Regions from separate parts of the Paenibacillus sp. EC2-1 genome, predicted to be linked through region 2. Evidence: riboswitches for the same ligand, from Rfam matches in the RefSeq annotation. Region 2 holds a riboswitch; the other holds the start of a gene.
What was found. A riboswitch is a leader RNA that binds a small molecule or an ion and turns the genes downstream of it on or off. The one in region 2 is predicted to bind FMN.
Positions count from the first base shown of each region.

Region 1: it holds a riboswitch for FMN, as region 2 does, so the genes downstream of both, ribD (bifunctional diaminohydroxyphosphoribosylaminopyrimidine deaminase/5-amino-6-(5-phosphoribosylamino)uracil reductase RibD) here and ACK8P5_RS05780 (DMT family transporter) in region 2, are expected to answer to the same signal.

Region 1 is NZ_CP186006.1:2,077,297-2,092,599, reverse strand. Features, by position in the region: gene ACK8P5_RS09865 (redoxin domain-containing protein) at 1-70, opposite strand, end outside; gene ACK8P5_RS09860 (pseudouridine synthase) at 198-953, opposite strand; gene ACK8P5_RS09855 (N-acetylmuramoyl-L-alanine amidase) at 975-1,301, opposite strand; gene ACK8P5_RS09850 (spore maturation protein) at 1,417-1,950, opposite strand; gene ACK8P5_RS09845 (nucleoside recognition domain-containing protein) at 1,958-2,599, opposite strand; gene ACK8P5_RS09840 (D-alanyl-D-alanine carboxypeptidase family protein) at 2,653-3,789, opposite strand; gene ytfJ (GerW family sporulation protein) at 4,003-4,452, opposite strand; gene ACK8P5_RS09830 (DUF2953 domain-containing protein) at 4,577-5,260, opposite strand; gene scpB (SMC-Scp complex subunit ScpB) at 5,392-5,994, opposite strand; gene ACK8P5_RS09820 (segregation and condensation protein A) at 5,963-6,754, opposite strand; gene ribE (6,7-dimethyl-8-ribityllumazine synthase) at 6,824-7,291, opposite strand; gene ACK8P5_RS09810 (bifunctional 3,4-dihydroxy-2-butanone-4-phosphate synthase/GTP cyclohydrolase II) at 7,329-8,537, opposite strand; gene ribE (riboflavin synthase) at 8,578-9,246, opposite strand; gene ribD (bifunctional diaminohydroxyphosphoribosylaminopyrimidine deaminase/5-amino-6-(5-phosphoribosylamino)uracil reductase RibD) at 9,304-10,395, opposite strand; FMN riboswitch at 10,732-10,927, opposite strand; gene ACK8P5_RS09795 (peptidylprolyl isomerase) at 11,102-11,536, opposite strand; gene lysA (diaminopimelate decarboxylase) at 11,720-13,054, opposite strand; gene ACK8P5_RS09785 (spore germination protein) at 13,172-14,806, opposite strand; gene ACK8P5_RS09780 (stage V sporulation protein AB) at 14,845-15,270, opposite strand; gene ACK8P5_RS09775 (stage V sporulation protein AA) at 15,267-15,303, opposite strand, start outside.
Region 2 is NZ_CP186006.1:1,228,639-1,243,941, reverse strand. Features, by position in the region: gene ACK8P5_RS05800 (FAD-dependent oxidoreductase) at 1-655, opposite strand, end outside; gene ACK8P5_RS05795 (YobA family protein) at 893-1,438, shown strand; gene ACK8P5_RS05790 (hypothetical protein) at 1,606-1,899, shown strand; gene ACK8P5_RS05785 (diguanylate cyclase) at 2,358-3,563, opposite strand; gene ACK8P5_RS05780 (DMT family transporter) at 3,736-4,719, opposite strand; FMN riboswitch at 4,849-5,008, opposite strand; gene ACK8P5_RS05775 (alpha-L-fucosidase) at 5,323-6,738, opposite strand; gene ACK8P5_RS05770 (ABC transporter substrate-binding protein) at 6,782-8,383, opposite strand; gene ACK8P5_RS05765 (carbohydrate ABC transporter permease) at 8,507-9,406, opposite strand; gene ACK8P5_RS05760 (ABC transporter permease) at 9,413-10,339, opposite strand; gene ACK8P5_RS05755 (helix-turn-helix domain-containing protein) at 10,610-12,847, opposite strand; gene ACK8P5_RS05750 (MarR family winged helix-turn-helix transcriptional regulator) at 13,112-13,558, shown strand; gene ACK8P5_RS05745 (MDR family MFS transporter) at 13,558-15,189, shown strand; gene ACK8P5_RS05740 (thioredoxin family protein) at 15,280-15,303, opposite strand, start outside.

The DNA.
Region 1 (15,303 bases), 850 kb from region 2:
CAGCATAAGCACCTAATAGAACAACAATCAACAGTATGATGATTTGAACTGTTTTTTTTGATTTGCCCATAAAAGAAGCAGCATCCTTTCTATGACATCCATCATATTGTTCGAAGGAGGTGTGAACATCCTATGAACAATTATAACGATATTTGCCATAAATGCTGCGTTCCAATTTGAATATTATGTGTCAGGTTTTAACGTTTTTTGCGGGGACTTCCTTCAGGCTTGGCTGATTTTGCCTGCTGCTTGAGTGTGTTAATTTCATCTGCAGTTAAATGACGGAACAAACCACGTTTCAAGTTCTGAAGTAATAAGTCTCCATAAGAAACACGTTTTAGGCGGGTAACTGGATGTGATATCGCTTCAAACATACGACGAACCTGACGGTTACGTCCTTCATGTATTGTGATGGCGATAACGGATTGCTTATTATCCGGATCCACATCCTTATATTCCACCTCTGCAGGCGAGGTCATGCCGTCTTCCAGCATAATACCTTGACGTAGCTTGTCCAGCTCTGTTCCGTGCGGAACACCTTTAACGGTTGCAAGATACGTCTTTGGTACATGAAACCTCGGGTGACTAAGCAGATTCGCAAATTCACCATCGTTCGTGAGCAACAAAAGACCTTCCGTATCATAGTCAAGCCGTCCGATCGGATATACGCGTTCTTTCACGCCTTTTAGATAATCCGATACGATTTTACGGCCTTCCGGATCGGAAGCACTCGTGATAACACCTTTTGGTTTGTTTAGCATAATGTAAACTTTTTTCTCATTCTTGATCGGTTTGCCTGCAACCGTGATCATATCTTGATCGGGATCCGCTTTTGTACCGAGCTCGGTTACGACCTCCCCGTTTACCTGCACCTTTCCTTGCAAAATCAATTCTTCGCACTTGCGGCGGGAAGCTATCCCAGCCTGTGCCATAATTTTTTGTAATCTCTCCATGTTCGATAGGTCACCTCAAGTCTAATGATACCCACCTACAGGATAAATCACAAGCTCGTTCCATGGAAAATGTGCTCCCGGGCATGTTTCAGAATGTGGAAATAGGTACAGCGGGGAGATAGAATAGCGTCTAGACAACTCTGAAATGATTTTACTAGCAGCAAAAAGTTGCATTTTCTGTTCCTTACTCATAGCATCATACTCACGGTTGAAATTGCCAACCAGACATATATGGATAAACTCCGATTCAAGTAACACAGATGCAGTGGATACTGATCCATCTTTATGAATCGTAAAATCCACGTTTTGCGGTTTCGTCTCTTTATCACATGCGGTATCATGTATCACAAAGCCTTCAAACACCATATCATCACCTCGAATTGATGTGCCCTGAATGCAACAGTATATGCGGGTGTCTTACTACGGATATGGTCATTTGTCCTATACAAATAAAAAAGCTCGTTTATCCGAAGACAAACAAGCATACAGCGATAGCCGCGATGAAACCAATTACATCTGAAAAAAGCCCCACCTTTAACGCATACCGACCATTCCGAATACCTACTGCTCCAAAATATACAGTCAATACGTAAAGTGTAGTATCCGTACTTCCCTGAATGGTAGAAGCAATTCGGCCAATCATAGAATCAGGACCATAGGCACGTATCAGCTCAGTGGTATAGGCTAAAGAGCCAGTTCCCGTCAATGGCCTTAGAATCCCTAAGGGCAATACTTCACTCGGAACACCGAGCCATTGCAGGAAGGGAGCCGTCCACCCCACCATAAACTCCAATGCACCAGAAGCGCGAAAGACACTTATGGCCACCATCATGCCCACTAAATGAGGAATGATGGATATTGCCGTAGAAAATCCGTCTTTGGCTCCATCTACAAAAGACTCGTACACGGGCACCTTTTTGGTGTAGGCAAAAAGCGGAATAAAAGCGATTATGATCGGAATTGACCATGCGGATATCGTGTTAATCCACGTCAGCACCTATAACTCACCCTTCCCCGCTTACCGTTGTACTACTAAGCCCTTTACCTACACCAGGTGGTTTGTTCTTACGGATTGTACGTGCTCTATACCACCGGTCAGCTAGAATAGCAGCCATTGTTGCTACTGCTGTGGCTAAAAGCGTTGTACCTACAATCTCCGTCGGGCTAGCCGATTGAAAATTCATCCGAATCGCTATAAGTGTGGTAGGAATGATCGTAATACTAGCCGTATTAAGTGCAAGTAAAGTACACATCGCCGGAGTCGCTGTATCTTTATCCGGATTAAGCTTTTGAAGTTCCTGCATCGCTTTTATGCCCATCGGAGTGGCTGCGTTTCCTAATCCGAACAGGTTTGCACTCATATTGGACAATATATATCCCATTGCTGGATGGTTCTTAGGTACATCGGGGAATAAGAATCGAACGACAGGCCCCATTAACTTAGCTACCTTAGCTAGCATGCCTGAATCTTCAGCAAGCCGCATCATCCCAAGCCAGAATACTAGTACACTGATCAACCCAAAAGAGACAGTCACACCAGTCTGGGCGCCATCAAATGCCGCTTTGGTCACGCTGTCGATATTTCCGCTCACAGCCGCGAATACAAAACCAACCAAAATCATTCCCATCCAAATCACATTGATCATCTTTCTTCCCCCTGTTCTCCTCGTCCAAGGCTCTCTCCCAAAAGCTTATACGATTATTTAGCACCACCAAACATATGCCTTAATATATGCCCAGCTGACTGCCAAAGGGTTTCATTATCGGTTTGATGTGAGAACGTCGTTTTCTCGGGCTGATCCTGAAGGGCATCCTCCGGTAAACGACTACCTTCTACAAACACTGGAACCTGTCCAATCTTTTTACCGTCAAGTGATATTTCTACAAAGCCTCTAAGACCAAAACTCAAATCCGGATTTCTTGGTTTATCTAGGACAAGCTTTTTATATACGCGATCTTCTTCACCTTTTGCAAGGGCATATGAAAAACCTGTACCCGTTACAAGTGAGTAACCTTGCAGCTTTTGCCCTTTTGCGGCGATCTGATGGAGAGGGAAATTGTCAAATCCATAGTCAAGCATATTGGAATGATCATTCCAGTCATTACCATCATTCAAAGTAACTGCTGCAATCTGCTGACCATTTCTTGTCGCTGAGCTGACTAGACAGCGAAAAGCTTTTTTCGTATAGCCGGTTTTAACACCATCTGCGCCTTCATAGAAACGGAGCATTTTATTCTTGTTATCCCATTTGTAATCCCATTTCTCATTCGGATTCGGTGCCTTTTTAACCGGTGTCTTTACAATCTCCTTAAATGTCGGATTCTTCAACGCGTATGCTGTTAACTTGGCTAAATCGTTAGCCGATGAATAGTGTTCGTCATGATCTAGTCCATGTGGATTCATGAAGTGAGAGTTACTTAGTCCAAGAGCCGTAGCTTTCTCATTCATCATGAGCACAAAGCCTTCCTCAGATCCCCCTACGTGCTCAGCAATGGCTGAGGCGGCATCATTCCCTGAGCGAAGCATCAAACCATAGAGCAAGTTCTCAAGTGACATTTCTTCACCCAGCTTCAAGAACAAAGATGATCCTTCTTTGGCGAATGAGTTTTTGGTAACTTTGACTGAATCTTTCAGATTCCCTCGCTCAATGGCTACGATCGCTGTCATGATTTTGGTTAAACTTGCAATTCTCATACGTTCATCTCCACGCTTGCTATAGAGCAATCGGCCTGATGTTACATCAATCAGAGCTGCCGCTTGTGCGTGGTTAGAAGGTCCGCCATAAGGTTCATTTTGAGGCTCAGCTTGAACAGGTAACACTGAATTAAATACCATCAGAAAAGCGGTAATACATCCAATTAAGGTGAAACGGTAATATTGATTCATGATTTTAGCCTCCGGTGATCTTAAAATCTTGTACAAGTATATGCGGAAAAGCTTGAGGGTATGTCCCTTCCGTTGTCAGAGTTCATTATTAGCTGTTTAACAAGCTACCCACAGCAAAGTAAAGATCCCTTCCGGTAAACCGGAAGGGATCTCATAAGCAGATCAATGTGATGGCTGTGTTCCGTTTTGGCTTGAATTGGAAGCACCCGTTCCGCTTTGAAACATGGATTGAATTTGTTCAAGCAAGTAAGGTGTAGCATCGATCATACGTTCGAACAGATGTGTCTGATTATCAAGTGGAACGATATGAACGCCTTCTTTAGCAACGACAAGAAATGCGATTGGGCGAATGGATACACCACCACCACTACCACCACCAAAAGGAAGGGAACGTGGATTGTTGTTTTGAGTATCCCCTCCACGTCCACCGCCATGATCGGCGTTATAGTCACTCCCCCCCGCTGCAAAGCCGAAAGCGACTTTACTGATCGGAAGAATGACGGTTCCATCCGGTGTATTTACAGGATCGCCGACAATGGTATTAACATCCACCATCGCCTTAATGTTTTCCATTGCGGTTTGCATTAACCCTTGAATGGGGTGATCTGACATGATGACTCCTCCTCTGCTGTTTATAAAAATAAGGGCATCCCTGCACTATGTTCAGTTTGCTCGGATGGTGCATGTAATATGTATGTCTTTTATCTTTCCGTAAGCTACACATATCCTGACCATATCATGTACGGAACAAGGTCCGCCTCCAAATCTTCATTCCACCTTTAATCGATACAATCCTAACCATTAACATTAGCCCTGCAAATATAGCTCTTGCACAGGTGATTCGAATAACAAAGCTTAGATCTGTAGAAACTTGGGGCGGTCCATTAAAGTCCGGATGCACTTGTAACTTCGGTGTATTCGTTAATTTAAGGTGAAAGGACAACAGTCCTAGAATGGTATGTTTGATTCCCCAAACCATACCGGCTGCTACTGCTGATTCCGCTGCATTATCCAAGGCGAGCGATGTTGCCCAGTGTACTTCAGATAACCTAATAATGGATAGTGTGTTGAGAAACCAGTTTTTGAGACCTTTCGTCGCTTGAACCAAGACTTGGTAATTACTGAAACTGAACTCTCTCTTATTCTCTGACTCCTCTTCCGGTTCGTCTATTCTTCCTTTCGATCGGTCAGATGAAATTGATTTATCTGTATATCGCACACCCTTATCCGTTAGTTTAAAAGGTACTTCATACTGAACATTTATCATTCCGTACAACAATCGAATGTTAACCATCATCCTATATTCTTTACTCCGAAGTATGATGTGTATTCGAAATGTAACGGTGGACGCCAAGACAAGAATCAGCAGAGTAATCAGTATAAGCACGACCAGTATTAATAGAATAAGCCATATCCCCACACTGTAACCCCCAAAACGTTGTTAAACAACTCTCTGGCTTAGTATGGCAAATAATCCGTAAAATGATTCGAAAAAGAATGGATAACAAAAAAAGAAGCCTTGGGATCCCCCTTCGGCTTCTTCATCTCATTCTAATTCACATCGTCAAATGTTAGCTGTTTATTATCGAGTTTATCAAATAGCATCTGTGTCTCTTCTTCCAAGCTATCCGCATCCGCTTCAAATTGTGAAGGCTCTGGAAGGTCCTTTATATTTGCCAATCCGAAATAGTCCAAAAATGCTTTTGTCGTACCATACAGGATCGGTCTCCCGATCGCTTCTGCTCGGCCAACTTCTTCAATGAGTCCCTTATTCGTCAACGTATGAATGGCACGTTCAGCTTTTACACCGCGAATTTCCTCAATCTCAACGCGTGTAATTGGCTGCCTGTAAGCGACGATAGACAATGTCTCGAGGGCGGCTTGCGACAGAGACGAACGAGAAGGAGAATAGGCCAGCCTTTCAAAGTACGGCGCATGATCAGGCAAAGTTGCTAGTTTATAGCTACCTGCAATTTGAATAATTTGAATTCCCCGATGCTCCTCTTCACAGTTTCTCTTCATCTCGTTCAGAGCGTCCAATATGATGTCGGCCGGTTGCTCTGTAATTTCTGTCATCTGCTTTACCGACAATCCCTCCTCGCCAGATAAGAATAACAGTCCCTCAATAATCGATTTCAGCTTCGGAAAATCCATCAAACTTTACTTCCCCTCTCCACTCCATTACGATGTCATCAAATAACTTCTCTTGAAAACACCATATTTGTTTCATCTTCATTAACTCCAGAATCGCCAAAAAAGTAACGACAATTTCATGTCTTACCATCTCTTCATGCAGCAGCTTGGAGAACAATACTCTTCCGCCTGGTCCAGCACTTTCCAGAGTATGTATCACCTGTCCAATCCGGTCTTTTACCGATATTTCATCCCTTTGTATGCGGGCATAAGAAGTACGCTTGACCGCTTTGCTAAGCGCCTTTTGGAAGGCAGCAATAAGATCCGATGTATGCAATCCCAGAACTGGATTCTCTTCCATAACAGGCATGAATGGCGTTAAGTCTTCTGGCTCCTTCGAATAGATGAGACTTCGCTCCCATTCACGTTCGTGAAGGTGCTCTGCGATCCCTTTATATTTCCGGTATTCAATCAATCGCTGAATGAGTTCCGCTCGTGGGTCAACATCATCTTCTTCATAATAGTCAAACTCGTCCATTTCAATAACCGGTGGTTTTGGCAGTAATAGTTTACTCTTAATCGAAAGCAGTGTGGCAGCCATAACCAAAAACTCGCTTGTAATCTCCAGCTCCAACTCCTGCATATTCTGTAGATAAGCCATGTACTGTTCGGTAATCTCACTGACGGGGATATCCTGGATGTCAATTTCCGCTTTATCTATAAGATGAAGCAATAGATCGAGCGGTCCTTCAAACGTCTCCAGCTTGTATAATACGGTCACGGTGAATCCTCCCGCCACAAAAAATAAAATGTAGTGCCCTGAAAAAAAGGGCACTACATTAAATAAGCACTATTTTAGCTGTTTCGTCAAGTTTGCCATCTCAATCGCTGCCATTGCGGAATCCCAACCCTTGTTGCCCGCTTTCGTCCCTGCCCGCTCAATCGCTTGCTCAATATTCTCCGTAGTCACAACTCCAAATATCGTTGGTACACCGGATTTCAAGTTAATCGCAGATACTCCCTTAGCGACCTCATTACATACATAGTCATAATGTGTGGTAGATCCTCGAATCACAGTACCTAGTGTAATTATTGCATCGTATTTCCCGCTTTCCGCCATTTTTTGGGCAATCAACGGGATTTCAAAAGCTCCTGGTACCCAAGCCACATCCACCTCATCGTCCTGAACACCATGACGCTTCAGTGCATCAAGCGCTCCTCCTAATAGCTTACTTGTAATGAATTCATTAAAGCGCCCAACAACGACTCCATACTTCAAACCTTCGGATACGAGATTTCCTTCAAAATAATGTGCCATGCTAAATCATCAACCTTTCAAATTGGAATAGTAGTATTTAAAATTTCAGCATATGACCAAGTTTGGCTTGCTTCGTATGAAGATAACCCGAATTGTCTTTATTCTCCTGCATTTGTATCGGTACACGTTCTACAACCTCAAGGCCATATCCCTCAAGTCCTTTAATCTTACGTGGGTTGTTAGTTAGGAGACGAATTTGACGAATACCTAGATCCTTCAGAATCTGTGCTCCTATCCCATAATCCCGCAGATCTGCTGGAAAACCTAACTTCAGATTAGCATCAACTGTATCTAGTCCCTCTTCCTGAAGCTTATAGGCTTTCAATTTATTAATAAGTCCAATCCCTCGCCCCTCTTGTCTCATATATAAAAGAACGCCTTCTCCCGCTTCTTGAATCTGTCGAAGCGCTGCCTCGAACTGAGGACCGCAGTCACAACGATGCGAATGAAACACATCTCCCGTTAAACATTCGGAGTGGACGCGTACGAGAATAGGTTTATCACCATCGATCGAACCTTTAACAAGTGCAATATGCTCTTTGTTATCCACCTCATTGGTATAAGCGATCGCTTGAAACTCCCCAAAATCGGTAGGCATACGCACGGAAACCTCACGATTGACCAGCATTTCCTTTTCGTTACGATAATGTATTAGATCTTTAATGCTGATCAACTTCAGATCATTCTTTCTGGCGATTTGAACTAGATCAGGCAAACGTGCCATCGTACCATCCTCTTTAATAATCTCACAGATCACGCCTGCTGGATAAGAACCACATAATCTAGCCAGATCAACGGCTGCTTCGGTATGGCCAGCACGTCGGAGAACACCACCATCTTTCGCTACTAACGGAAACATATGCCCTGGTCTTCGAAAATCAGTCGGCACGGCGTTCGGGTCCAATATCCCTTGAATGGTAAGTGAACGCTCGAAAGCAGAAATACCCGTTGTCGTATCCTTGTGATCAACAGATACCGTAAAAGCTGTTCCGTGAGCATCTGTATTCTGAGTTACCATCGGTTTCAAATCTAATTCCCGTGCTCTTGCCTGTGTGATCGGCACACATACTAAGCCTCGACCTTCTGTAATCATGAAGTTGATGACTTCTGGTGTTGCTTTATCCGCCAGAGCAATAAAATCTCCTTCGTTTTCGCGGTCCTCATCATCAACAACGATAACAACTTTCCCAACCATCAGGTCGTTAATCGCGTCTTCAACCCTGCTAAACTCGAATTGATCATCCATAGCTCATTCTCCTTCTTTCTCATAGAGCGTACATGCTCTATTATGCAAAGCCATGCTCAGACAAGTATTCATGACTTATTCCACGATTTGATCTCTTATCATCTGTCTCTGATGAACCATAATGTAAAAGATGGTCCACATACTTACCTAAAATGTCATTCTCTATGTTCACCGTATCACCAGCCAGCTTGAATGAAAGAACTGTTTCAGCAAGCGTATGTGGAATAATCGATACGGTAAAAGAAGTTTCATAAACCTTAACTATGGTAAGACTAATACCATCTAAAGTGACCGAACCTTTAGGAATAATGTATTTAAACAAGTTTGTGTTCGAAGGAGCAATCTCGTAGACAACCGCGTTTTGATCTCTCTGAACACTTCGGATCACTCCAGTGCCATCAACATGTCCTTGGACAATATGTCCACCAAATCTTGCACTAGCAGCCATCGCTCGCTCCAGGTTCACCTTGCTCCCCCCCTGAAGTTCGTTTAGATTGGTACTTCGAAATGTTTCCGGCATCACATCTACGGTGAACTGCTTCTTATCTATGATCGACGTTGCCGTCAAACATACGCCGTTTACAGCCACGCTATCCCCGAGCTTTAGGTCATCCATAATGAAAGATGCTGAGATGCTAAGAACCATAGCTTCACCTTTTCGACTAATCCGTCGAATCTCACCGATTTCTTCTACCAGTCCTGTGAACATATAACACCTCTTCTTCTTAGCTTGATTCAAATAGGAAATCGACTTAAAAGAATACGATTATGAATAGGCCGGTATTCCACGAATACATAAATTATTGTCAAGTTGTTCAATCTCTAGTTCTGTCAAAGTTATCGCCTCACTCATTAGCTCTGCACCACTAAAGTTAAAACTTGAAGGGGCACCCATACTACCTACGATTTTCGGAGCCAGAAAGAGGACGATACAATCCACAAGCCTTTCCTTTAGCATAGACCCGTTTAGCGTTCCTCCCCCTTCCAAAAGAATGGATCCAATCTCTTTTTGACCTAACAAGGTCATTGCAAGCTGCAGGTCAACTTGGGGGCCATCACCGCAAGCAATAACTTCAACCCCCTTCTTCTCAAGCTCAATTCGCTTATTCTTATCCCCATGACTTGTTGTCAGTATAATGACCGAAGCGGCATGATCCTGAATCATCTTGCTGTCCAAAGGTATCCTTAGCTTAGAGTCAACCACAATCCGAATCGGATTCAGTCCATCTACAGTAAGCCTGGTCGTTAGGAGAGGATCATCAGCGATTACGGTCGATACTCCAACCATAATACCTTGATGCCGATGGCGAAGCGTATGCACTCTAGCTCTCGCCGCTTCATTAGAAATCCATTTACTATCCCCTGCTTTTGTTGCGATCCTGCCATCTAGAGTACTAGCCGTTTTTAGTGTGACATACGGTTTACCCGTTGTTATAAACTTTCTAAACGGTTCATTAAGCTTGTTAGCACGATGCTTTAGTACTCCTATATCGACCTGAATTCCTGCCTCACGCAGCATCTGAATACCTTTGCCTGAAACAAGTGGATTAGGATCCTCAGTTGCGATCACAACTCGTTTAACTCGCTCAGCGATCAATCTCTCGCTGCATGGGGGTGTCTTTCCATAATGACTACAAGGCTCAAGTGTAATATATACTGTGCTACCATATGCTTTATTGCCAGCCATTTGCAGTGCATGAATTTCGGCATGAGGTGTTCCTCTTTCAAGGTGAGAACCCATACCAACCAGCATGCCATCTTTCACTACGACAGAACCGACAACCGGGTTGATACCAGTCTGACCTTGTGCACGCTCAGCCAAATTAAGCGCTAATGACATATAAAATTCATCATCCATTACTTCTTTCAAGTACATCTCCCCTCCTCAAGGTCTTACACCCCGCTTTACAAGCAGAGATTAGAATCGAACATGAAACTTCCTTGCGGATCACTTCATTCGGCACAAAAAAGCCCTGTCTGGATGATTAAATCCAAACAGGGCTTAACTTAAATTGGGAGATTAAATATTGTAGACAGAAGCAAACAAGATATGCTGAATATTACCAAAGGAACAGAATCTGAATGAAAGCCAAAAAAAGCTGGCTCAAATCAGCTGCGACTCTTTGTGAAAATATGCACGCACACCAAATAAACGGTTGCTTCTATGAGACCTACCACAAAAAATGGTATGTCTTCTCTCCTTCTCCCATCCAGACTATACTGTCGGTCCCGGATTTGCACCAGGTCCACCGTATATACTCAGCATTTATCAAAATGCCTCTAGCGTATATCCGGGTCACGGACTAAGTACGTGACGAATAGCTTGTTTCGACTATCTCATCACGTCCATCACCGCCGGTAGGGAATTTCACCCTGCCCCGAAGGATCTTGCTGTATTAAGTTAATGGCATATTAACAAATAGAAAAACAAAAAGCAAGTGAATAATATACACTTACTTACGATTCATTCCAATGTGTACCATTCAAATCATTGATTTTATACAAAAAAAACAACCTTCTCTCGTTATCAAAATAACGAGAGAAGGTTGTCCTATATTAAAGTATTAAGCTTCAAATACTTTAACTTCTTTCATTTTGTCGCCTTGCTTCACATTGTTAATATGCTCCATACCGCTCGTTACTTTACCAAATACAGTATGAACGCCATCAAGGTGAGGCTGAGGACCGTAACAGATAAAGAACTGACTTCCGCCAGTGTTAGGGCCTGCATGAGCCATGGACAATACACCTACATCATGCTTCGTTGTGTTTGTAGAAGTTTCACATTTGATCGTGTACCCAGGACCGCCAGTACCGTTGCCAGTAGGGCATCCGCCTTGAGCTACGAAGCCTGGAATTACACGGTGAAAGCTTAGTCCGTTATAAAAACCGCTATTCGCCAATTTCTCAAAGTTGGCAACAGTGTTCGGTGCTTCTTCAGGGAAAAAGTCGATTTCCACAATACCGCCGTTTTCTAATTCAATTGTACCTTTTTTCATTTTCTCTTCACTTCCTTAGTCGATTAATCGAAATGTCTGATATACAATCCATCACATTTCCATGTCTTGATTACGTTCCCATTGTATCTCATTTGCAACATCTCATGCAAACAAAGATAACAAGAAAAAAGGGTCTCAGCCTAATACCGAAGTATAGGTGCGACCCTTGCCCTAATATTAACCTTAGCTCAATACTGTCTGCTTATTCTGGATTCGCTGAGGAACAACATCATGTCTAACAATATCTTCTAGACTTTCACGACGAACGACCAGATCACTTACACCATCTTTAACAAACACAACCGCTGGTTTACGAATACGGTTATAGTTGCTAGCCATGGAATAGTTATAAGCACCTGTACATGCAACTGCGAGCAAATCACCTGATTTTACCTTAGGCAACTCTACATCCCAGATCAACATATCGCCACTCTCGCAACATTTACCTGCAATAGATACCTTCTCTTCATTCTGCTCATTCGCACGGTTAGCTAGAATGGCTTCATACTGAGACTCATACAAGGCAGGACGAGGGTTATCGGTCATCCCTCCGTCTACGGCAACATATTTACGCACACCAGGAATATCTTTACTAGTTCCCACGGTGTATAGTGTTGTTCCTGCATCGCCCACAATACTCCGACCTGGCTCAACCCAGATTTCTGGAAGTTCAGCGCTGATCCCTGCGAAATGAGTCTTTACAGAATCTGTAATGGCTTTAACATACTGGGATACTTGAAGAGGTGTATCTCCTTCGATATAACGGATACCAAATCCGCCTCCAAGATTCACAACACTAAATGTTACACCAAGTTCCTCTTTCACCGAACGTGCAAATTCTGCAACACGCTGCACAGCCATCTGGAAACCTTCAACCTCAAAAATCTGTGATCCAATATGTGAATGCAATCCAAGAAGCTCGAGATTGGTTTGTGCTGCCGCTAGCTTAACAGCTTCAAATGCAGAACCATTTCCGATATCGAATCCAAATTTAGAGTCCGTCTGACCCGTTGAAATGTATTCATGGGTATGTGCTTCTACCCCAGGGGTTACACGAAGCAAGATCTTCACTTGACGGCCTTTCTCAGCTGCTACAGCCTGCAGCAAGTGGAGCTCTATCTCATTGTCCACAACGAAGCAGCCAATGTTAGCATTCAATGCCATTTCGATTTCATCCAGGGTCTTGTTATTGCCATGAAAATGAATACGTTCTGCTGGAAAACCTGCCTCCAGAGCTGTATACAACTCGCCATCAGACACGACATCAAGAGACATACCTTCCTCTTCAGCAAGACGACACATAGCCATGACACAAAATGCTTTACTTGCATAAGCAACTTGATACTTAAGACCTGAGGCTTTAAAAGCATCGATGTATTCACGACAACGGGTTCTTACCGATTGCTCGTCTACAATATAAAGAGGGGTTCCATACTGGGCTCTTAGATCAGCTGTATCGCACCCACCAATTTCAAGATGTCCGAGATCATTAATTCTGCTAGTACCGTGTAAAAACATGCTCACAATTCCTCCGATCGATATTTGAAAAGTTTGATAATCGAATAATTGTTCACAGTATAGCAGACAACGAATCGTAATAAAATGGATTTTTCAACATAACCTTTGTGTTATTTATTATTGTTTTCGTTTAGGATTCATTTCAGGACCCATCTTACTGCTGTCACGAGTCTTATTCAAAGCAGGACGTCTCCTAGAGTATAGCACTGGTTTACGGAATAACACCTCTCCCATCGCCTTTGCACTAAATGGTATGAACGGCCACAGGTAGGAGGAGTTATACGACCGATGCGTAGTAAGCATCAAGATGAGTAGCGTAGTTCCGATTACCAAACCTTTGACACCGAACAGTGCCACTGCTATTAAGAGCACCAGCCGAACAACTCGGTTGGCGAGTCCCAGCTCATAACTTGGAGTTGCAAACATACCAATCGCTGCAACAGCCATATATAGTACCACTTCGTTTACAAACAACCCTGTCTTCACAGCGATATCCCCGATAAGGATAGCCGCGATCAAGCCCATCGCAGAGGCTAGAGGCGTAGGTGTGTGGACCGCTGCCAGACGCATCAAGTCAACCCCAAATTCAACGATCAAGAATTGAGCGATGATCGGAATTTTCGCATTTTCCTGAGGACCAAGAATGTCTAAATACGGCGGTTTCAATTCAGGATGTATAACCAGAAGCATCCATAATGGTAAAAGGAACATGGAAGCAAATATGCCTCCAAATCGAACCCAACGTAGATAGGTACCCATAAAAGGCGTTTGCCGATTCTCTTCCGCATGCTGACACAAATCAAAGAACGTGGATGGCATAATCATCACACTTGGTGAAGTATCTACCATCACAACTATTCTTCCTTCAAGTAAGTGGGATGCGACGACATCCGGCCGCTCCGAGTATCGTACAAGAGGGTAAGGATGCCAGCCCTTATTTACGATTGCTTCTTCAAGCTGCTTATCTCCTAAGGGTAAACCCTCAAGATCAAGCTCTTGAATTTTATGCCTTACCGCCTCCACCTGTTCACGATCCGCGATATCATCAATGAATAAGATACAAACATCCGTCTGAGTACGTCTTCCGACCTGCATGATTTCACTATGAAGCCCCGGGTCACGAACACGCCGCCGTACCAGGTTGATGTTGGTAAGCAATGTTTCAGTGAAACCATCTCGGGCTCCCCTTACGACCTTCTCCGTATCCGGTTCGTCTGGGCTTCGAGAAGGATATACCCTTGTATCGAGCATAATGACCGATTGTTCACCTTCAATGAAAAAGGCACTCATTCCGGTCATGACCTTACTAATAGCTTCACTCAGCTTTGAAGTGGACTCCACTTGTACATATGGAATGTACTTATTCTTGATACTTGAAAAAGCATGTTTTTCGATATCCTCAGGTGTTAAATACGTTAACCGCTTTAGGATCTCTGTTCCTACCCCTGAGTTAATAAAACCATTCATAAATAAAAGGCCGGTCTCTTTTCCTCCGATGGTCATTTCTCTAAATACAATATCAAAGGAAACTCCAAGGCCCATGACTTCAGCTAATATGGCTTTCAGATCCTTCATTCGTCCCGGAATTTCATCTGAACCTTGCCAATACAAAATAGACTCATAGGTACTGTCCGAAGTTTCACTGTCTCTTTTCTTAATCAAAGCTTCCTCATCCAACTTCTTGATCTCGGAAGGTGGAACGGGTGGTATGTCTTCTGCTTTATTTCCAGTAAGCTCCGTCTTATCATCCATCTACTTTACCCCCTTTAATTCTCGCTACCCTCGCTAGTCTACTGTCGATAAATAAACCAATCGAACAAAGAACCAGCGACCTTTCCAGCGACCATAGCCATCAATAAGCCAAATAGATATTGAGTCAGCTTCAGCCGCTTGGACAAGATCGGTAGAACGTTTAACACTTCAGTTAAAGCTGCTGCAAGCATTCCAATGAACACACCGCAGAACAAACCAATAAGTGTGCTTACCACAGGACCTAAGGATGTTTTCCACATCCAGAAATCAGCGATTGTCCCTATGAGGGAACCTGCTATCAGAGCGCCTTCATACCAGTGGACTTTGTCATAGGTCCAGGTCAACTGGGAAAGCCTCGGAATAATATCGAGCACAATAATGAGCGCAATGACCCCCCCACCTACGGCAATGCCACCAGCTATTCCGAGGATGATGGAAATCATTTGCTGCACGATCGTAATCATGTTTTCCCCTTCAATTTCACATCAGATACCTGC
Region 2 (15,303 bases):
CGATGATAGATGTATCCCCGTTATACAGTGGGAAATCCTCCGGATGTGCGTGGATATATTCCTTCACCTTCGGAATGTCCACGTTGTACATTTTCATCTTCAGGGTCATGGGCTGCATGGCCCCGTCAGTTTCTCTTCCCTTCGTAAACTCTGCTCCAGCTAAGACGGACAGATCACCGTCACCCGTGCCATCAATAAATACAGAACCTTCAATCTCACTAAGTCCTGACTTGTTGCACACCGTTATGCTTACGATCCGCCCATTCTCTGTCTTCACACCCGCGAGCATCGTGTGGTATAGAAGCTCTCCTCCACTTTCTGTCACCATGAGCTCAAGCTCGTGCTTCATCGCCTCGGCATCAAACGGTGTCACTGAATATGTAAAACCGACGGTGTCAAAAATATGTCCCGGCGATTTCCCTAATTTCTTCAACCGCTCAATGAGTTGATCTGTAAACCCCTGAATAGCCAGCTTCTCGCCAGCATGAAAGGTCATCATTGGACCTACACCATTTGCGGTAAGCGTCCCTCCCAAAAATCCGTGGGACTCCACAATCAGTGTTCTCGCTCCTGAGCTTGCTGCCGCAACCGCGGCCATCGCCCCGGAAATGCCCCCACCCATTACGATAACGTCATACTTCGGCATACCCTCCATCTGCGTCTTCACTCCTTTTGGGTCATGATATTATAGTGATTTCTTGACCTTAGATTACCAAAGCAAATCGATAATGTAAATGCTTTCAGGAAAATATTTTTCTAAATATCCGGAAATTTAGAAAGTAATTTACCGAAGGATTGACACCCTTTTCATGTGTTTTTTTTGATTAGCAACATTCTGGAAAAAGGAAACGTCAAGAACTATAAATCATTTCATTTTGCAAGGAGGTAGACGATGCGGACTGTATTACTTACTGTATTCAGTATATTCTTGAGCCTGTCGCTATTCGGATGTAGCTCAAGCACATCGAAATCAGGATCAGGGAATGACCAAGTTCCGAGAACGACGGAAGATACAGCGCCAGGAATGGAAGGATATGTTGTGGATCAAAGAGACGGAGGCATTCTTGTAGTTGACAATGTGCCGAAGAATTACGGCGCTACAGGCGGGGTCGAAGAATTTTATAATGCTATTTGGTTCTCTTATGACCAGAAGGACGTTGCCATTGGTCAGAAGGTTCAGGTCTGGTTTAATGAAGTGTTGGAATCGTATCCCGGTCAATCAACCGCTGAGAAATTGCGGATCTTGTCTGCTCCAAAACCAGCTGAAGCTAACATGAACGAGGCCGAAGCCATACGCAGAGCGCTAGAAGAACCCAGAACAGATCTCCCGGGAGTTCTTGTTATTAAAGCTGCGACCTACGACGAAACATCGGATCAATGGAGTATTACAATTAAACAAGGTGACGATGAATGGGTAGTTCAAATTGATGATAAGTAAAACCTCTCAAACATAGGCTCGGTCCAAAGGATCATCCATCTCGTTTACAGCTTCAAAGGCACCCATTGAATGACTCTATATTCATCCTATGATTCAAAAACTGATTTAGGCCATGCAATGCGGAACGTTCAACACCTATTATTCACACTAGATGAAGGGGATGAATCATGAAGCATTTCATTGTTTATATGTTGGTGTTGATGACTTCCCTTATATTAAATGGATGTACTTCGGAACAAGCATTCACTCAAGGTACAGCGGAAGCTAGATTATACGACCTTATTCCTCCATGTGCTAATGACCTCGAATCTTTCAATTCCATTGCAAAAGCAGAACAAAATGATCAAGGCTATACCTTTACGGTCACACAAAATTGTGAGCCTGTTGACGGAGAAGGGCCACAGATGGAGACCATCTATAAATATTTGGTTTCGCCAGATGAAATCAAACGGATCGAATAGAGGTAAGTATCCAAATGCAACGCAAAAAGATACCCATACTCTAAACACCTTTTTTAAAGTGTCCAGTGTATGGGTACCCGTTTAAATGACCTCGGATTGTTCCTTTTCGCCTTCTCTAAGATGTAATGATTAATGAACGGTTATCACCTTAGAATAATAAGTGACGAAGCTCGATTCTTCAGCTTGATAATAGCTAGCGGACTGGAAATCCGCTATTTGTTAGAAAACATCCTTTTTGTGAGTTATGCGGACTCAGATTCCGCTATTCTTACAGAAAGGCTCTGATTTAATAGGTTCAGAGCTAATAGCGGATTCTCTGTCCGCTAACGATTAATATTAGTCATATTCACAAATATAACGGCCTCTCTGTCCGTTAGTCAGTTAGTTAGTAAGTTAGTAAGTTAGTAAGTTAGTTATCCCGTTGATCCGTTGGCCCACTAGTCCGCTAGGCCGCCGTCCTACACCACCTTCGCACTACCTGGCGGCTCATCCTCCCCCGCGATAACCTCCATATTGCCTCGTGACGCCCGATTTCGCCCCTCATGCTTGGCTTTATACAAAGCTTCATCACTCAGTTTATAGAGTTTATCCAGTGGCAGCATTTGAGCTGCCGTTACGGTAACCATACCAATACTTAGCGTAAAGGAAATCGGTAACTTACCGGAACATTGTAACATCGAAAGACGAATCGCTTCTGCCACCTCCCCTGATTGTTTCTCATCCGCACCGGGAAGGACAACGGCAAACTCATCTCCCCCATATCTGCCTAGCAAATCTCCAGGTGTCAGAGCCCCTTTCACTTTAGCGGCATACTCTTGTAGCACCATATCTCCTGTATCATGACCATAGGTATCATTAATGGTCTTAAAGTGATCAATGTCCATGAGCAGAAAAGAAACCGGTTGACCTTTTTTCCTGCAATCCGCAATCGATTCCTTCGCTTCGAGGATAAACGTTCTGCGATTCCACACTCCTGTCAGGTCATCATAACTCGCTAGCTTATGAAGTTCCCGATCCCCCTTCTCTTTGGATAAGAGAACAAAACCTGTATTCCCTACAAACATCAACAAGAATAATGATAAAAAGGATAATGTCTGATAGATGCTTGGTTCAAAGAACGTTACGTTTATACGAGGAATCCATGCAATAATCGCTCGGATCAGCGAACCTGCAGCCACCAAGCTATACATTAACCCAGTCACTCTCATCAGTGTAGAGCCTTTCTTTCGGCAGACCATACGAATGGCAGGTAGGATCAGCAGGAGTGACATGCCTAAAGATCCCATAGCAATTCGATTCGTTTCTGTATTGGCTAGCGCGATGATAATATGAAATAAAAGAATACAAGAAACTGTTAAACCTATATAAAAGCGACGTGTGTTTCGGTGAAAGACATTCATGACTCTTAACAGCGCAATGGCTTCAAGAGCAGCTCCTAGGAATAAAACCGTATTAGCTAGAGACACCGTGAATAGATCGGGAATTCCTCCCCGAAACATGGCTAGCCCCCACCCGGTTGCTTGCAAACATTTTGCTCCATAAAACGCATTTACCGCACGATCTTTATTCTGTCCATGTCTATAAGCTGTTATTAGAATGACCGTGAATACATGCCCAACAACAAGAAATACAAAAGCGGTCCGCATATCCAGCTCTACATTCATCTTTTAAATTCTCACCATCTCAATATTCTTTTTCGACTTATTTCGACCTTTTAATGTGTAAATCCTCTTTTTTTACCATAATAGTCTAAATGTTTAGCGGAATAGTACAAAAAAAACTGCCGGCATACCCAGCAGTTTTTCAATATATTTCTATCTAACACCTTCGGAACACTTAACCCAGCGTCCCCGCCTTAGCCACAGAATCCGATTGTCTGGAGATGATAAACAATACGATCCAGATCATCAAAAATCCAAGAATTTGGGCAGATGTCACGACCTCATTAAAGACAACCCAGTTAATCAATACCCCGGCCGTTGGAAAGCTAAGTTCCGCGAGCGTAGCAACAGAAGCCTTTGTTGTAGTAAGTCCTTTATAATAAACAAGCAGGCTGAGCAGTCCCGGTAGAAGCGCTTGACCAATTAGATTCAGGGATACCAGAGCAAAGGCAGATGTTCCGAACTCTGGCAAATTCCAGCCTGCACCTTCATTCAACGTAATCAAGCCAAGAAGAGGAAGTGCTAATACAAAACGCAGTGACGTTACCGTCTCCACCTTCATCTGTCCAACCATCAAGCGACCCATGACAGTAGATCCACCCCAAAGAGCTGCAGCGCCGAGTGACAAAAGGCTTCCCATCTGAACAAAGTCGCTCCAATGTCCAATCGGAATGGCAAATCCGAATGTGAGCAAATACGTTCCTGCCAATGCGAAAAGCATCAGATATCCAAAATGACGAGGTAGCTTTTCTTTAAGCAGCAGACTTGCTAGAAGAATGGCGAATAACGGTTGGAGCTTTTGCAGAAGAAGAACTGCGTTCAAGTTCCCGCTCGAGAGCCCCATCGTAAACAGTATCGTGGCAATCCCCGATCCACCCCATGAAATAAAGAGCAATGCACCAACTTGACGCCAACCAACTTGTTTAAGTTCCTGACGGTTCTTCCAAATAACCGGAATCGCAATTAACGAGATGATAACATGTTCTAGAAGAACGATCTGCGACGAGGTTAAATTATTCAGAAGTATGACCCGAAATAAGGGATCAACTCCCCATAGTGCTGCTCCCAGTACAACTAACCAAAAACCGTATTTCGGATTACTGCTAGCTTTACCCTTGCGTTTGGACTGTACCTTCAAACCTGTGTTGATGTTTTCCATAATGCTGTCTCCTATCCTTGAATACGGAGTCTTACCAGCAGAAAGCCCCCGTTATCGACAAATGTCGAACATACGGGGGCTGACCAAATAAGCCTACTGTAGAACTAAAAATTCCACAGCAAACCTACGTTTGATCTTCTCCCATCCGGACTTTACCGTCGGCCTTGGATTTCCACCAAGTCAGTCGCTACCTTAAACTACAAAATAGCGAGTCGCGGGCTGAAGTTCATTCACAATAGAACGAACCATCACCGCCGGTTAGGAATTTCACCTTACCCCGAAGATCCATATTCATTTATTTTTATTTTGTATTTCACGAATAACCTAAATCCATAATACTAAAAATTAAGACAATAAGCTGATAAAAAAATCACAATGAAATTATAACACGAATAGTTTCATGTAAATACAATTTTTTTACAGAAAATGATGTTAATTTCTCAGAACAAAACCTCACTGAGAATTATACAGCAAATATACATTAGTTACTACATAAATTTCAACGAGTACTTTTTACCACATTCGGCCTTCACACAAAAGGGACATCCCTTAAAGATCATAGACCTTCTTAGGATATCCCTATCGTATTCTCAAGCGCTGTATTTAGCCTCGATACACTTCAAAAGCTGAAATCGTCGGGCACCATCTGGACTCCGTAATCTTCAATCGAATAAACCGTGAAGTTACATTGTCGAATCGGCATATACGCTTATAACCAACAACCGTACCGCTCCAGAGCGGCTTCCATTCGCCGTCTTGTTCATACTCCAGCTCGAATTTCTCGATTCGTTGACTATAACGATGTTCTTGCAGAACAACATGGTTGAATTCGATCTCTGCATGCAGATCCACTTCAATAGTAACCTGCTCCGTCCCTTCCTCTGGACACCAATAGTTGTCAGGATTGCCATCAAAAATACAGTTCACATCATGTCCATCCATCGTCTGTGAAGCCTGGGCAGTAGCACCCTCAGCCAGATTTGTTCTGAACGTGTTACGAATGTAATCTCCCAGCTCACGCAGCCGAGCACGATCATTCTCATGAATAAGTCCCCGTTGATCCGGTGGTAAATTCAGCAGGAAAGTCGCGTTTCCGCCGACTGAACCATAATACACATGAAGCAGTTCTTCAAGTGATTTAACTTTATCATCTTCCGAAGCATGATAGAACCAGCCTGGGCGAATGGACGTATTTACTTCAGCTGGATACCAGACTAGCTCCCGCTCATGTCGAATGATCTCTCTACTTCCCAGATCGCGATCGGTGGAATCATATCGTTTAGCGAATTCGCCATCATCCACTTGTTGAGATTTCTCCTGAATGCTCTCATTCGAGCGGAGAGATACTGGCACGACACTCCACTCTGACTCACGGCATACGCCCGCTTCATTTCCACACCACCGAATATCCGGTCCACACACGTTGGTAACCGCATTTGGTTGTAACTCTCGAATAAGAGAATAATAAGCGTCCCAGTCATACACTTGTCTTTTCCCATTCGGGCCTTCACCACAAGCACCGTCGAACCATACACAGAAAATATCTCCGTAGTTCGTTAACAACTCTCTTAACTGGTTCATAAAGTACTCATTGTATTTAGGAGAATCACCATAAGTCTGTTCATGACGATCCCATGGGGATAAATAGACTCCGAACTTAATACCACCTTTGCGGCAGGCATCCGCAACTTCCTGAACGATATCGCCCTGTCCATTCTTCCAAGGGCTGTTCTTCACGGAGTGCTCTGTATACTGGCTTGGCCATAAACAAAATCCGTCATGGTGCTTACAAGTAAGAATAAGTCCCTTCATTCCAGCATCCCGGCATGAGTCAACCCACTGATCAGCATCAAATTCTACAGGGTTAAAGATAGCTGGATCTTCATCGCCATGCCCCCACTCTTTATCCGTGTACGTGTTGATCGTAAAGTGAATGAATGAATAGAACTCCATTTCCTGCACAGCCACCTGTCTTTCTGAAGGCTTCACTTGCGCAGCGTATTGAATCAAATCAACCATGTCATATCTCCTCCGTCACTCTATGGTAGAAGGAATGCAGTTGCTATTTGGTTGGTAGCGCTTTCTGATAAGCTGCCAGGTAAGCATCCAGCTGCATTCCTTTAAATCCATTTACGTAATTCTCCCAATCCTTATCGATATCCTTGTTACCGGTTACAAATTGCGCAAGATTCGATGCCACATAATCAGATAATGTCTTCGACATTTGTGTAACGATTAACGCATCCGCTGGATCAATAAATACATCGGTCGGATATGCAATTTCCGGCTTCGCAAATGGCTCATACTTTTTCGCAGCCAGCCATAGACGGTAATCAATCGCACCTTTACCGAGTGGATCAGCTGGCGCTACGAACGATTCACGGATGGAGTTGAGCATCTGCATCGTTCCTAATTGCCACCACGTATTTGCCAGCGGTGTTTGTCCACTTGCGGACTGCTCTGACGTAACAACATCATACTTCGCAGGATTTCCGTTATAGTCAAGCTCGCCGCTTTCCGCTTTTTTATAACCTTCTCCTTCAAAGCCCCATGTTGTATGAACCGTCCCTTCTTCGGAGAAGAGATAATCAGCTAGACGAATGGCAGCAATTTGTTCTTCCTTGGTCGCTTTATTCGTAATAACAAACTGACCAGCACCAGCCCCGACCGTATAACCTGCTAATTGAACACCTTCTGGCCCTTTAAGTGGTGGAACAACATCGTAAGCTTTGTGACGTGTGTTGTTCTCATCATTAACTTCAAACATACCCCCAATATTCGCAGTACCTACACTGCCTACTACAACATCAGGCTTGTTGGCTAGTTGTTTAACAGCATCAACGTTTTGCGTGAATGCGGCTTTATCCATCAAACCTTCTTCAAATAACTTCCGTAAATACTTCACGCCTTCCTTCCATTCCGGTTGCATAGGCGCATAGATGACCTTCCCATCTTTGATCATTAAACCAGTTCCATCATTGTAGATAAAGGCATTCATTAAGAACGTCTCTACCCCACCGCCCCAATCATTATTGGAGGTTGTGAAAGGAACCTCATCTGCTTTACCATTCCCATTCGGGTCTTTCTCTTTGAAAGCCTTCATCACTTGATAAAATTCTTCAGTCGTTGTTGGCATATCCAAGTTCAGCTCTTCAAGCCATTCTGTATTAATCCATAGTCTTTGATAATATGTACAGTGTAGACATTCATTGATTTTTGGAAGTGCATAGATATTTCCATCCGGAGCAACCATTCCTGCTTTTAAATAAGGTAAATCGGTCATCGCTTTTTTAATATTTGGCGCATACTGATCGATTAAGTCATTCAATGGTATAAAAGCACCTTGCTGACCATACTTCACCTGATCCGCCTTTGACATTCCCGCACTAAGAATGACTGCCGGGTAATCTCCACTTGCTAACAGCAATAACTTCTTATCGTTAAAAGCAGCATCTGGCGAAGTACTCCAGTTGAATTTAATGTTCAGCGTTTCTTCCAAATGTTTCGAAAATTTGTTCACATCCAAATTCTCAATACCGACCGTTTGTGGAGCAAACACACTCAGTTCAACCGGCTTATTCGGATCTTGAGGAGCATCTGCGGAGCTATCGTCTTTACCTTTAGAACCACCACACGCTGATAATACCATGGTAAGAACCAACATAAGACTCATTACTTTGAGCAATTTTGTTTTCAATTGAACAGCCTCCTTATATTTAAATACTTCTCGATATGGATTTATTCATAAACCGATTGCTGAACATCACCTCCCTTACAGGTGAACCTTTTATCCTTTCAAAGACCCGATCATAACCCCTTTAACAAAGTGTTTCTGAACAAACGGGTAGATTATAAGTACAGGAGCGCTGGATACAACAATCAATGAGTATTTCAATAGATCCTTCAATCCCTGCTGCATCAAAACATTGTTAACATCCTTGTACATATCGGAATTCTCCGAGTTCAGAATAAGTAGATTCCGCAGGAATATCTGCAGCGGGAACATATGACTGTCTTTTAAATAAATCAAAGCATTAAAGTAGGCATTCCAGTGACCGACCGCGTACATTAGGAACAATACGGCGATGATCGGCTTGGATAAAGGAATAACCATCTGTAGAAAAAACTTTATATCACTGCATCCATCAATTTGCGCAGCTTCATGAAGTTCATCGGGGAGCGATTGAAAGAACGTTCTGGCTATAATGACTTGGAACACGGCAAATGCTCCTGGCAGGATCATCGCCCATCTTGTATCCAAAATACCAAGCGACTTCACGAGCAGGTAATTCGGAATCAATCCGCCATCGAAAAACATCGTAAATACAAGAAGCAGCATCATGATGTTACGACCATAAAATGTTCTTCGTGCCAGCGGGTACGCCAGCATAATGGTGAATGAAACGTTTAGCAAAGTACCGAACACGGTATAAAAGAGGGAGTTTCCGAAACCAACCCAAATGTCCGAGTTCTGAAATACAGCCTTATAACCAATAAGCGTAAAATCAACCGGCCATAACCATACTTTACCGGACGTAACTGCTGCCGGTGAACTAAATGAAGCGCTCACAATATGTAAGAGCGGGAACAAAATAATAATAAAGACTACTGCCAAAAACAGATATACCAAACCTATAAATATACGATCTGTTACCGATTCTTTTATACTGGTACCACCCAAGGTCATCGCCTCCTACCACAAACTATTGGAAGATATTTTTTTCGCTACGAAGTTCACGATAATGAGCAGCGTAAAGTTGATTACGGAATTAAACAATCCGATAGCCGTCGAGAAACTAAAGTTCGCTCCGAGCAGACCGACTTTATATACATAGGTCGAAATGACTTCCGATGTGTTTTGATTGAGCGGATTTTGCATCAAATAAATCTTCTCAAATCCCAGGCTCATGATTTGCCCAAGGCTTAAGATCAGCATGATCACGATAACTGGAATCAAGCTCGGAATATCAATATTCCAAATTTTCTGGAACCTTGTCGCTCCGTCTACTTTTGCCGCCTCATACAATTCCGGGTTCACACCAGATAACGCAGCAATGTAGATAATCGCCCCATAGCCCATATTCTGCCACACGTCCGACCATACATAGATCGACTTAAACAGCTCCGACCTACCGAGGAAATCGACTGGCTCCAGTCCTAAAGCTCTATAGATATTGCTCAGAAGTCCTACGTTTGGAGAGAGGTTTACGATCAGAATAGACACAATAATAACGGTTGAGATGAAGTACGGTGCATATGTCACCATCTGAACTGACTTTTTGAATATCCCGTTTCGAATTTCGTTAAGAGCAAGTGCCAATATAATAGGAGCAGGAAATCCGATCAGCAGCCCATATAGTGAAATGAGTAGTGTATTCCGGAAATAATCCCAAAAGTATGGCGCATCTAACAACTGCTCAAAGTACTTAAATCCTGCCCACGGGCTCCCCAGGATTCCTTCAACAAGGTTATAGTCCTTAAAGGCAATCACGACACCGAACATAGGAATGTATTTAAAAATAATAAGGTAGAGAAGCGGTAAAGCGACCAGCAAATAAAATTGCCAGTGCCTTTTCATTTGCTGTAGTGCATGCTTACCACGTTTGTTCGGATGCATCATGAGTTCCCGCTTCGGAACGGGTTTACTGCTTATACTAGCCATCAAGCCACTCTCCTTTGCTCTTTCTGTTAATCTCATGTTAAAAGGCAGGCGGGCTTGCATCAATAAACAAGAATCTCGGCACAACCATTTTCCGCAAAACCCTTGATAACAGGTCTTTTCTCGCGTCAGTACTACGATAAACTTTTTTCTCCGGACCAACTATATTCGGTAATAGCTAAAAAGAAACGCCCCCGGCGTCTAATAGACACCAGGAGCGTTCCAATCATATTAGGCATTCTTCTTACTGACTTGTTCACGGTACTCACCTGGAGACACACTCACTACTTTTTTGAACATACGGCCAAATGATATCGCATTCGTGTACCCAACCTCTTCGGCAATTTCTTGTATCGAGTGATGTGTATCTTCGAGTAGATGCCTTGCATGATTGATACGAAGCTCAATTAAATAATCAACGAACTTCTGACCGGTCTCTTCCTTAAACAGTTTGCTGAGTGTTTTGGAATTCATCTGGAACTGTTCACTTAGAAGGTCCAGAGACAAATTCGGATTCGTAGATTCCTTCTCCATATATGCTCGAACACTTCGAATGATTTCGGAGTGATTTCGATTCTCTTGCAGTAATACAAGATTCTCAAAAATACGTTCAAGCACCTGTTCAACTTGTCTCTCCATTTGTTCTAGCGTTTCAGAATTCGTTAAAGCTTCATTTAAAGCTGGCTCGCCAACTAGGCTCCAGTGCTCCCGAAACTCCTTAGCCATCTTATTCATCTCGCGCCCTAGAGAATAAATCATATAGTCCGTCAAGCTAACAATGTGATCTTGATTTAACATATCCTGCTCTATATTTTCAAGAATGCTCTTGTACTGCTCCCGCCAATCCTCCCTTACTAAACGGAAAGACTGAGCCATCGCTTGGATCCGCTGAAAATAATCAAATGACTTCCCTTGCTCTTCTGTTCTGATCGAAGTATAAAAAATGATTTTATTCTCACCCATAATCATTTTGTACTTCAACGTTTGCACCGCTTGGTTGTAAGATTCCGGGATAGATGTAAATGCCTCAGCCGCTCCTCCGACGCCAACAGTAATCGTCAGTTTTAAATGTTCCTCGACCCACACTCGGGAGTTCTCTAGTACATTTAATAGTTCTTCTTCAGCATTGTGTAAATCGTTAATTTGTACAAGCAGCCCTAGCTTCGAACTCGAAATCCACTCTGCCCATACGACAGTTCCATGCTTCTGTGCCGTTTCCTGTATGACACTCTTCAGTGCAAATTTCATTAAGTATTGATCTTGCTGTGTATACTGGGCAACAAATTGATTGAATTTATCGATTTCAATTACGCACACACTCTGAGGCTTACTTAAGTCATTTAATTGAATGGTTTCACGCTGTGTTTCCCATTGACCAAGATTTGCAGGATATTGCCCCTCCAGAAGCTGTTGAAATAAATAGGTTTTTCGTAATAACAAATCTTCACGATACTGCTGTTGATAAGAATTCGACTGCTCTAACATGCTGCTAAGGGCAGATTGTATAAAGGTAAACTCATCCTGCCGTTTTTCCTGCAATAAGACACTAGTCTTATCCTGTGAGAACTTCTGGATTTGGGACACAATCTGTTCAATAGGACGATAATTCCGCCGAGCAACAAAGACAATCCACCAAACTCCTGCCCCCATCATCAGCAAACCTACAATAAACCAGACATTAAACAATTGATTGGCTAAATTCACCCATCCCCCATTGACTAGACCACTTTCATAGCTCCAGCCCGTTAAAGGAGAGGTTGCAGATGAGATCAATTTTTTATATGAAGAATCGGTTTGATTAGGAAGGATCGGATTCCCCTCGCGATCCCAAATATCAATATAACTCACATCCTGACTGTACATGCTCTCAATCATCGCATACAGTGACTCCGTCTTCACATTAACGACAACAAACCCTTCACCACTTCGTATATAGGGGGCCTTTAATACAAGCGAAATAACCTGTTCCCGTTCCTTAAACGAAAACTCCTGAAAACTTCGAACGCCTATCCATTTCGTCTCATAATACGAACCTGACAAATAAGGCTTAATAAACGCATAATCAGGGTACTCCTGCAAATCAGCATTCGTTGAATCGCTAAGTATAAATTGATCATTTAACCTGACAAGGTACATAGAATCTACCAAGGGATAGGAGATCTTAAAGTTCTTCATGAACTTTACCACTTTAACGTTTAAATAATAATCGCTCTGCTTTCCGTCGTTAAAAAAAACCGAAAGATCCGGATTGTTTAACATATCGCTCAGAAGCATCTGTTCAATGGTCTTCATAGAAGAATCTATAGAACTTATCGCTTGCAACAATAATGTCTCATTTGCTTTGGTCGCTTCTTTCCGGCTCTGCTCACTAAGCATTTGAAAAAACACAAAGAATATAAAAGACACGACGATGAAAAAGGCGGGCATATACATTAACAACTGCCGATAAAACCATGATTTTTTCTTCATTGCTCCTCCTATATAAATATCTGTACATGAAATACATAAAGGTGAAACAAAACCATATGTAAACGCATTCAAAAAAATGAGTTCAGAATCTATGACCGATTGGTATATTATAGTACGTCATCCACGTATATGTATATATTCGCCTATATTTTTCTAGAAAAGCAATTGACTTTACGAACTTGTAGGATTTATACTCGTAATTACTTTAGGGGGTAAATATTTTAAAGGGTGTAATAATTTTAAAATAATTGGAGGTGTAATATCGTGCCTACTTCAAGCAGCTTAACAGCATTTGAAGAGTTATATCTTGATTTCCAGCGGAAAGTATCGGCTGAATGGCATAAGCGTATGGACCGTCTTGTGTCTGGATCACAGGCTACGATTTTATGGAAGCTTGAGTATGGTGGCCCGCAAAAGGCATCTACGCTGGCAGCACGTATGGACATTACGCCTGGTGCAATCACAAGTCTTTCCGATAAGTTAATATCCAGTGGTTATGCAGTTCGAACAAGAGATGCGGATGATCGTAGGGTGGTCTATCTGGAAATTACGAATCAAGGAAGGGAGCTACTAAGACAATTCAGGGTCGAGACGAAGAGTATTATGGAACAATTTTTTAATGGGATCTCCGAAGAGGATATTCATCATTTGATCCGCATCTATGAGCAGGTCTTACGGAATATCGACAAAGAGAAAGAGGTGGAACATTAATGGTGCATTTATCGGACAAGCGAAAAATGACAATCATGATCGCTATTATTACATCTTTATTTTTCGCTGCCATTAATCAGACGATCATCGGAATTGCTATGCCTCGTATTATCGCCAAGCTCGGCGGTATGGACTATTATTCATGGGCTATTACGATCTACCTGCTTACTTCAACGGTTGCATCGGTCCTTGTCGGTAAGCTCTCCGATATTTATGGCCGAAAGCCATTCATCTTGTCCGGTATCGGGTTATTTACGATAGGTGCCATCTTATCCGGATTTTCAACCGATATCTTTGAATTAATAACATATCGGGCAATTCAAGGTGCCGGCGCAGGTATTATTATGTCCACGGTTTTCACCGCAATCGGTGACCTCTATGAACCCAGAGAGCGTGCGAAATGGACGGGTGTCATGAGTGCCGTATTCGGCTTATCCAGTGTCGCTGGACCACTGATGGGAGGCTATATCGTCGATCATCTCGACTGGCGCTGGGTATTTTGGATTTTCCTTCCTCTTGGGGTCATCGCCTTTATATTAATCTGGGTTAACTTCCCGAAGGTTCCAAGACGCCAAGGAGAATCCGTGGATTACCTGGGTTCCCTCTTCCTCACGCTCACGATTGTTCCTATGCTTCTCGCCTTTTCTTGGGCAGGGGACGGACCTGAGAAATATGCTTGGGGTTCGTGGCAAATTCTCGGTTTGTTCACAGCAACGATCGTCTCATTGATCATTTTTATCGCTATCCAGACCAAAGTAAAGAGTCCAGTTCTTCCACTCGGCTTGTTCAAAAATAGTGTATTTACCGTATCCAACCTGGTGAGTTTCTTCTTAAATGCTGCCATGATGGGAGCTATTATCTATGTTCCTTTCTTCGTTCAAGGGGTGAAGGGGATTTCTCCAACAATGGCTGGTTATGTAGCAATGCCGATGTCCATCGCCATGCTCATCACCACCTCTGTATCTGGACAGCTGATGTCCAAAACCGGTAAATATAAAAATATGGCGATCATCGGGCTAATGGTCATGACCATCGCTATGGTCTTGATGTATTTCATGGTCCCTTCCACACCAATCTACATACTCATAATATATATGATCATCCTTGGACTCGGAATTGGCGTAGCCATGCCCGTATTCTCACTTACCGTTCAGAATGCCGTAGCACCTCAGCAGATTGGAGTTGCTACCGCAACCTCGACCTTATTCCGAAATCTTGGGGGAACGATAGGAATCGCTATTATGGGAAGCTTGATGAGTGCTAGTATTACAAAAAAAATGACCGAGTTATCTTCAAATTTAGGGAATCAGACGAATGCGGCAATGAACCCGGAATTAGCTGAGAAGCTTGCTCTTTTTCAAAACCCGCAAAATCTTTTGGATCAACCGAAAATCGAAGCTACCCTAAACAGCTTATCACCAGAATTGCAGTCGGCATTTACAAAAATGCTTGATATCATTCGAGAAGCTCTAAGTTACGCGATCACGACGACTTTCTTGACCGGTGCTATTGTAGCATCCGTTGCATTCTTAATCGCACTGTTTCTCAAAGAAATTCCACTTCGCTCTGGAAAAGGCATGGCCCTAAAAAAGCAGGAGACCGCCGTGGAAGGAAGTTCCGTTTCGAAATAATAACAGCAGAAAAAGAGCACCGATCATACTCAGCTTGTTGCCTGAGTATGATCGGTGCTCTACGCTTCTAAATGGATAGACCCCGTTGTCTTACTTCTTAGATTCCAATGTCTC